2 regions of the Serratia sarumanii genome follow, and region 1 is predicted to be linked to the other one. Evidence: predicted binding sites of a transcription regulator. Region 1 holds the regulator's gene; the other holds the start of a gene.
What was found. Region 1 encodes LexA, which represses DNA repair genes until DNA is damaged. Its sites were predicted from a motif close to TNCTGTATGTACATACAGNA; they were not measured.
Positions count from the first base shown of each region.

Region 2: the regulator LexA is predicted to act here: its motif matches at 1,081-1,100, upstream of umuD (translesion error-prone DNA polymerase V autoproteolytic subunit).

Region 1 covers NZ_CP124750.1:4,556,622-4,561,096, reverse strand. Annotated here, with positions in the region: gene plsB (glycerol-3-phosphate 1-O-acyltransferase PlsB) at 1-608, opposite strand, end outside; gene SSARUM_RS21615 (diacylglycerol kinase) at 757-1,125, shown strand; gene lexA (transcriptional repressor LexA) at 1,228-1,836, shown strand; gene dinF (MATE family efflux transporter DinF) at 1,939-3,276, shown strand; gene SSARUM_RS21600 (CsbD family protein) at 3,592-3,801, shown strand; gene zur (zinc uptake transcriptional repressor Zur) at 3,904-4,416, opposite strand.
Region 2 covers NZ_CP124751.1:4,480-8,954, reverse strand. Annotated here, with positions in the region: gene SSARUM_RS24085 (SOS response-associated peptidase family protein) at 231-917, shown strand; gene umuD (translesion error-prone DNA polymerase V autoproteolytic subunit) at 1,115-1,531, shown strand; gene umuC (translesion error-prone DNA polymerase V subunit UmuC) at 1,534-2,796, shown strand; gene SSARUM_RS24070 (acyltransferase family protein) at 2,873-4,475, shown strand, end outside.

The DNA.
Region 1 (4,475 bases):
GCCAGGCGCTGACGCGAGAAGTGCATGCGCGCCACGCGCGCCAGTTTCTGCGCGATGGTTTTATCCGTTCCGTGTTCGGTGGCCATGCGGCGCAGCGAAACGGTGTTGGAGAAACGCACGAAGCTGTCGCGGCCGAGCCACAGCACGGCGAAGAATTTCTGCACGCCGTTCAACAGACGCAGGTGCGGCGTACCGTGGCCTTCGCGGCCCGGCGAGCGGCCGAACATCACCGAAACCGGCAGCATCTGAATGTCGAGATCCGGATTGCTGCGATGCAGATCCAGATAGTCGTGGAACAGCTTTACCGACTCTTCTTTCGGGGTGTAATAGCGGAACACGCGCGGGCCGTCGTGAATGAACACGTAGCTCGGCAGCACGGTGCCGTCGATCTCCAGCGAGTTGAGCGGATCGGGCAGATCCTGCGCCAGGCACTGGGTGCGCAGCGTCAGCAAATCCGCCTTGGAATTGTAAGGTAAAACATACAAAATCGGCCGTGAGGGATCCAACCCTAGCTCGGTAACCGGATCTGAAGGGATGACCTTACTTCTTACCAACAATTTAAGTGGTAAATTCAATATTTTATAATAAATTTTACGCCAACCTGACATAACAACGTGAAGCCTCTTGTTAGCAATGCGCCGCAAGCATACCAGAAACCGGGTAGCAGATCTGTGGTGTTCGAAAACCGAGAGCCGTCAGCGCGGACTGTTCTAGACTCTTTTTATTATGACCGACCTCTGAGAAAGGCACGAAAACATGGCAAACCAAGCAACCGGACTGACCCGCATCATCAAGGCCGCCGGCTATTCCTATAAAGGGCTTTCCGCCGCCTGGCAGCACGAAGCGGCGTTCCGCCAGGAACTGGTGGTCACCCTCCTGGCTATCATACTGGCTGTCTGGCTGGATGTGGGTGCGATAGCGCGCATTTTATTGATCGGATCGGTAGCGCTGGTGATGATCGTCGAGATCCTGAACAGCGCGATCGAGGCGGTGGTGGATCGCATCGGCAGCGAACATCACGAGCTGTCCGGCCGAGCCAAGGACATGGGATCGGCGGCGGTGTCGCTGGCGATCGTGCTGGCGCTGTTCGTTTGGGGCACGGTCTTATGGCAGCACTTCGGCTGACGAAAAGCGCCTACTGACTGATTTTTATTTAATCTTCGGTTCCCAATCCGCGCTTACCTGTATATACTCACAGCAAGACTGTATAAACAAACAGGGGGCGGAATGAAAGCACTAACTACCAGACAGCAAGAGGTCTACGACCTGATTCGCGAGCACATTTCGCAAACGGGCATGCCGCCAACGCGTGCCGAGATCGCGATGCGTCTGGGGTTCCGTTCGCCTAACGCCGCCGAAGAACACCTGAAGGCGCTGGCACGCAAAGGCGTGATCGAAATCGTCTCCGGTGCTTCGCGCGGTATCCGCCTGCTGATGGAAGAAGAAGAGGGTCTGCCGCTGATCGGCCGCGTCGCCGCCGGCGAGCCGCTGCTGGCGCAGCAGCACATCGAAGGGCACTACCAGGTGGATCCTTCCCTGTTTAAACCGAGCGCCGATTTCCTGCTGCGGGTGAACGGCATGTCGATGCGCGACATCGGCATTCTGGATGGCGATCTGCTGGCGGTGCACAAAACGCAAGACGTGCGCAATGGCCAGGTCGTGGTGGCGCGCATCGAAGACGAAGTGACGGTCAAGCGCCTGAAAAAGCACGGCAACGTGGTTGAACTGCTGCCAGAGAACAACGAATTCCAACCTATCGTGGTCGATCTGCGTCAGCAGAATTTCACTATCGAAGGGCTGGCGGTCGGCGTGATCCGCAACGGCGACTGGATTTAATCGTCGCACCCTCAGTGCCGCCTCCTTGTATCAATCGCCCCTGTTCTGGGGCGTTTTTGTTTCTGACCTTGCCATTCGCCACCGCTACGGGAACTTCTCATCATGCGCTTGATTTCCGCCTTTACCAGCGACACCGATAAAGCTCTGTGGCGCCTGGCCCTGCCGATGATTTTCTCCAATATTACCGTGCCGCTGCTCGGGCTGGTGGACACCGCGGTGATCGGCCACCTCGACAGCCCGATCTATCTGGGGGGCGTCGCGATCGGCGCGGTGGCGACCAGCTTCCTGTTCATGCTGCTGTTGTTCCTGCGCATGAGCACCACCGGCCTGGCGGCGCAGGCGCTGGGGGCACAGAACCCGCAGGCGCTGGCGCGCGCCTTTATGCAACCGCTGCTGTTGGCGCTGCTGGCCGGAGCGGCGATCGTCCTGCTGCGTTATCCGCTGATCGAACTGGCGCTGCGGATCGTCGGTGGCGATGGCGAAGTGCTGGAACAGGCGCGGCGTTTTCTTGAGATCCGCTGGCTCAGCGCCCCGGCGGCGCTGGCCAATCTGGTGCTGCTGGGCTGGCTGCTCGGCGTGCAGTACGTGCGGGCGCCGGTGATCCTGCTGATCGTCGGCAACCTGCTGAATATCGTACTGGATATCTGGCTGGTGATGGGCCTGGGCTGGAACGTGCGAGGGGCGGCGGCGGCCACCGCCATCGCCGAATACGCCACGCTGTTGCTCGGCCTGTGGCTGGCGTGGCGGGTGATGCGCCTGCGCGGTATTACCCTGCCGATGCTGCGCCAGGCTTGGCGCGGCGATCTGCGTCGCCTGCTGGCGCTCAACCGCGACATCATGCTGCGTTCACTGTTGCTGCAACTGTGCTTTGCGTCGCTGACCATTTTCGGCGCTCGCCTGGGGAGCGAGGTGGTGGCGGTCAATGCGGTATTGATGAATCTGCTGACGTTCACCGCCTATGCGCTCGACGGCTTCGCTTATGCGGTGGAGGCCCATTCAGGCCACGCCTACGGCGCCCGGGACGATAGCCAACTGCGTAAGGTGTGGCACGCGGCCTGCAGGCAGGCGGGGCTGGTCGCGTTGGCCTTCGGCCTGGCGTATGCCGTTACCGGCCAGCAGATCGTGGCGGCGTTGACCTCCTTGCCGGAGCTGCGTGCGTTGGCTGCCCATTATTTACCGTGGCAGGTCATTCTGCCGCTGGTCGGGGTGTGGTGCTATTTGCTGGACGGCATGTTTATCGGCGCCACGCGCGGCGCCGAGATGCGTAACAGCATGGCGGTGGCTGCGGCAGGGTATGGTCTGACGCTGTTCAGCGTGCCGCTGCTTGGCAACCACGGGCTTTGGCTGGCGCTGGCGGTGTTTCTGACGTTGCGCGGCGTGGCGTTGGGCTGGATTTGGCACCGCCACCAGGTGCGCGGCAGCTGGTTTACCGCACATTAATCCGGGCGTTCTGTTGGGGTAATGGTTAGTTTTTCTTATGTTTTTTGTCATGTTTGCTTACATGTTTTCAGCCTGGTCCCGTTCGCGTTAGTTCGTTGTTTGCTGGCGTTTTTTGTTTTTATTTTGTCAGTTAATGGTTTTTTGTTCTGTGTTTTGGCTTTTTTATTTCCATGTTTAACTAGAATGAATCATGTGGCTGGTAAATGAAGGGGAACGGTGCTCCTTAAGGTGAAGGGAGCATCAGCCAGAAAAATTTCTGGTTAACCCCGGCCGGCGACAGGGATCACTGATTCACCACAGGTTAACGGAGAGACTATGAATAAAGATCAAGCCGACGGTAACTGGAAGCAGCTGAAAGGCAAAGTGAAGGAAAAATGGGGCAAGCTGACCGATGACGATCTGACGGTCATCGAAGGGAAACGCGAACAGCTGGTCGGCAAAATCCAGGAGCGCTACGGTTACCAGAAAGAGGCGGCCGAGAAAGAGGTGAAAGCCTGGGAAGAACACACCAAACACCGCTGGTAATTTGCAGGGCCGCCATTGAAGGCGGCTTGCCCAGCGCAGGCCGGCGTCGCTCTCATCCTCTGGCGCCCCGGCCGCAGGTACAGGGAGGTACCTGACTTCGTCTTACTTCTTCTTGATGGCGATGCTGTGATCGTGTTCGGCGCAGTCATGCTTGCTGTCGCACGCCTCAACCTCCACGCAGCCGGCGCACAAACCGTGCGCTTCCACCACGCTGTGGCGCAGCGCAAATCCGGCTTCCTGCGCCAGCTTCTGCAGCGTTTCCTCTACGCCTTCAGTGGTGCGTTCGGTCACCTGGCCGCAGCGGTCGCAGATAAACAGTGCGGACGTGTGCATCGGCTGTTCGAAATGGTGGCACAGCACGTAGCTGTTGGCGGATTCCACTCTATGGATAAACCCTTGCTCCAGCAGAAAATCCAGCGCGCGGTATACCGTCGGCGGCTTGGCCTGCGGTTCTGCGACGCGCAGCAGATCGAGCAGGTCATAAGCGCTGATTGCACCGGGTTGCTGAGTCATCAGACGCAGCACTTCCAGCCGCTGCGGCGTCAATCGCACATTGCGTTGCTGGCAGAGGCGTTCCGCCTGCGCCAGCAGCTTTTCCTGGGTGGTTGAGTTCATCGCAAATATCCCGGTACGTAAAAAAGCCGATTTTACCATGATTACGGCGAATCGCCGAG
Region 2 (4,475 bases), on a different replicon from region 1:
ATTAATAAAAGCCAGTCCCGAAACCATCCAATAGCCACCAATGGACGCAAGGAACGCCACAAAGACAAAGAAAATAGAGATGAAAAATAAATTTCTAATCATGGAATAAAAACCAAACCCATAAAATACAGTATTTATAATACTATCATAATAATCGAGTTGAATTTATATATATTGTGCAAGGTTTATAATAATTTTCTACACTTAGTTTATTTAAGTCAGGAGGCGCAATGTGCGGCCGTTTTGCACAATTCCATTGCCGAGACGAATTTCTCACCGCCCTGGCGCTTGATACGCCGGTTAGCACCGCCGGCGACTGGCATGCACGGTATAACGTCGCCCCCGGCACGCCAGTGTCGGTGTTTCATCACCACGATGACCAGCTGCAGCTGACGCTGGTCAACTGGGGCTATGCACCGGAATGGTGGCGTGAACAGGGAAAACCACCGCTCATCAATGCCCGCGTTGAAACCGCGGAGCACAGCCGGATGTTCGCCCCGCTCTGGAAGCATGGCCGCGCGCTGGTGCCGGCATCGGGCTGGTACGAATGGAAAAAGTCGACGGAGAATCCACGGCTGAAGCAGCCCTATTTTATCCGTGGCGCCGTTTGCCAGCCGTTGTTCTTTGCGGCGCTGTACGTAGCAGCCAGCGACGGCAGCGGCAGCTTTATCATTATCACGGCCGCCAGTCATGCCGGCCTGGCGGATATTCATGATCGACGTCCTCTGGTGCTGCCACCCGCTGCCGCGCGCGACTGGCTCGATACCAGCTTAGTTCCGCCCTCTGGCCATATGCATGCTGACGTGTACAGCCTGCAAGCGGAGGATTTCAGCTGGCAACCGGTCTCGCCGGCTGTGGGCGCCGTTCGCAATGACAATCCCTCACTCATCCTGGCCATTGATACACCAACGGTCTGAACTGCGCGTTATCCACAGTTTTGGTGGATATCATGTGTGCAAGCACACATGAGGAACGCCAAAAGCTGCAGAAAAAAATCACTCAGAAAATTATTATATTACGTCGGATCTCGCTACGAGACCCGGTTTCAGGCTTGCGTGTGCGCACGTTTCGTTTATGATTTACTGTATATATATACAGATAAATTATTACTATTATGAATGCCAGAGAATTGTACTTTTTTTCACCAGGTCAACCGGTCAAACTCCCGCTATACGGGACACCATGCCCGGCAGGTTTCCCCAGCCCTGCCGACGATTACATAGAGCAATCCATTGATTTAAATGATTTTATTAGACACCCGGCCGCCACGTATTTCATCCGCGCAACGGGTGAGTCAATGAGCGATGGCGGCATACTGTCAGGAGATTTGCTGATCGTAGATCGGGCTGAAAAACCCGTGCATGGCAGCATCGTGATCGCCGCGGTCGACGGTGAGTTTACCGTCAAGCGGCTGCTGCTTACGCCCAAGGTTTGCCTGGCGCCGATGAATCCCGCCTACAGTCCTATTTATCCCGAAACGCTGGAAATTTTCGGGGTAGTGATCCATGCCCTGCACTCGTTCGTGAGGTGACCATGTTTCTCTTGGCTGACGTCAATTCGATGTACTGCGCCTGCGAACAGGTTTTCCGTCCGGATCTTAAAGGGCGTCCAGTGGCTGTTCTTTCGAACAACGACGGCGCCCTGGTGGCAATCAACCGCGAGGGAAAAAAGCTCGGCCTGAAACGTGGCATGCCGTTTTTTCAGGCCAGAGAAATCATTAAAAATCAAAACGTAACTGTCTTTTCAAGCAATTATGCCTTGTACGGCGACATGTCGGCACGCTGCATGACGATTTTAGAATCCCTCGCGCCGGCGATGACGATCTATAGCATCGACGAGGCATTTCTTCACGTTGCCGGCATCGATGCCACAGAGTCATTCGAAGACTACGGCCACCGTGTGCGTAATACCGTTCTACAGCAGACAGGCCTCAGCTGTGGCATTGGAATTGCGCAGTCGATGACCCTTGCAAAGCTGGCTAATCACGCCGCAAAAACCTGGCCGGCTACCGGCGGTGTGGTTGATCTGACAAACCGCGATCGGCAACGACGGTTGATGGCGCTGGTGCCGGTCAGCGAAGTGTGGGGATGTGGGCGCCAGTTGACCAAAAAGCTGGCTGCGATGGGGATCACGACTGCACTGCAGCTTGCCGACAGCAACCAGGCGTTGATACGCAGGACGTTCGGGGTTGTGCTCGAGCGCACCGTGCGTGAACTAAACGGTGTGCCGTGTATCTCGATCGATGCGCTGCCGGCAAAGCAGCAGATCATCGTCAGCCGGTCATTTGGCCAGCGCGTCACGCAGCTGCAGGACATGCGCCAGGCGGTGTGCCAATACGCCGAGCGGGCCGCCGAGAAACTCCGCCGAGAGAGGCAATACTGCCGGCACATTTCAGTGTTTGCACGAACCAGCCCATTTGCACCTCATGAGCCTTATTATGCCAACAGCCACAGCGTCCAGCTCATGTTGGCCACGCAAGACACCCGCGACATTGTTGCGGCGGCTGTGAAAGCCCTCGATGCGATCTGGCGTGACGGTTTTCGCTATCAAAAAGCGGGCATCATGCTTAACGATTTCTGTGACAAACCCGGCCAGATCGATCTCTTCGACGAACATCCACCGCGCGCCGGTAGCGAACAATTGATGAAAGCCGTCGATGGCATAAATCACTCCGGGCTGGGGAAAGTCTGGTTTGCCGGCCAAGGGATAAGTAAAACCTGGAAGATGCGCCGCGAATTACTCTCTCCCTCCTACACCACACGATTAAGCGATATACCGATTGCCAAAATAATTTAAAATGTAAACTTGTATATTTATCTGACCTCGGAATTAAATTATAATATAAACGAAAAAAACAACTTTGAGGTTAAAAATGAAGTACCGTAGTGATATTGACGGCTTACGAGCTATAGCTGTCGCTTTAGTCATTTTTTTTCATGCGGGACTAAGCCAATTCCCTGCAGGATTCATCGGTGTTGATGTATTTTTCGTCATATCGGGATATTTGATATCCAAAATAATTTTAGACGGAACTAATGACCAAAAATTTAATTTAAGTGATTTTTATACTCGTAGAATTTGGCGACTACAACCATCGCTGCTACTCATCGTTTTCATTTCTATAATTATCGGTAGCATTTTTTACCTTCCAGCCGATTACAACACGTTCCTGCACAGCGTAAAAAATGTTCTGTACTTCACATCAAACCAGTATTTTTCTGGTGTAACAACTAGTTATGCTTCAGAAGACTCCAGCTACTTATTGTTGCTTCATACATGGTCTCTCTCTATTGAGTGGCAATGGTATTTGACATTCCCTGTAATTCTGTATTTTACACTAAAGTCTTATCAAAAAGACAAAGTCGCTTTAGCAAACTATGTGATTACAGCCGTTTTTCTTATTGTTTCTTTATACCTATCCTATACAACTAGTAAAGTGAGATACTATGATTTTTTCTCGCGTTGCTTCGAATTGCAAATTGGCAGTTGCATCGCATTTACCTCATTTAGGATAGAACATAAGCTATCCAATATTGTTGGTATCGTATCACTATCTCTAATTATTACTCTTTCAATGTCTCCAGAATTAATATCTGGCTACCCAAATGGGTATACCCTTGTGGTTGCATTAGCAACTGGCGCTATAATCCTCTCTGGTGAATCATCCAGATCCTATGCATCGAGGTTGCTTGCATCAAATTCTCTCGTAGCCATTGGTAAACGCTCATATTCTCTTTACCTATGGCACTGGCCTTGCCTGGCATTGTTGCATTATATGGATGTGTTTAACGACTCACTTCTGCTTATTTCATTACTTACATCATCATTACTCCTTGCGTGTGTTTCTTATAGTTATATAGAGATGCCCCTGCGGAAATGCAATAAAAACCTAAAAGCATCAATACTTTTATTAATTGTAACGCCATTATTATTAAGCATTGTTCTATATTCTGTTGCAAAAAATCAAAACTACTTCCCATGGCGATTTGGAAGTTCATTTAACACAGCAACAAACCTTGAATTAAAGTACAAAAAAATGTCGGGACATCGTTCAGATTGTCTTACAGATGAAATCGAAGGAAAATATTCAAACGAACACTGTACGTTCGGAGTTGAATCCCCAAAAAAGACTGCATTCTTCATTGGAGATTCAAACTCTAATCACTACTGGATGTTCTTAGAGACTTTAGCAAAAGATGCTAATTTAGCAATTACTGCAAAAAGCACAGCAAGTTGTTTAACGTTGCCAGGTCTCTATCAGTTTGATTGGTGGCACTTTTCTAATACAGTTTATGAAACTTGTCATGAAAACACTAAGCAATATTATGAACAAATAGAAAATAATAAATATGACTATGTTATTATTGGTGAGCTATGGCCAATGTATGTCAGCGATAAGATTATAAATAATCAAGGAGATACCCGTACCTTAGAACTTTCAAAAGAGAGATTAAGCTCTGCTATTAATGAAGCGC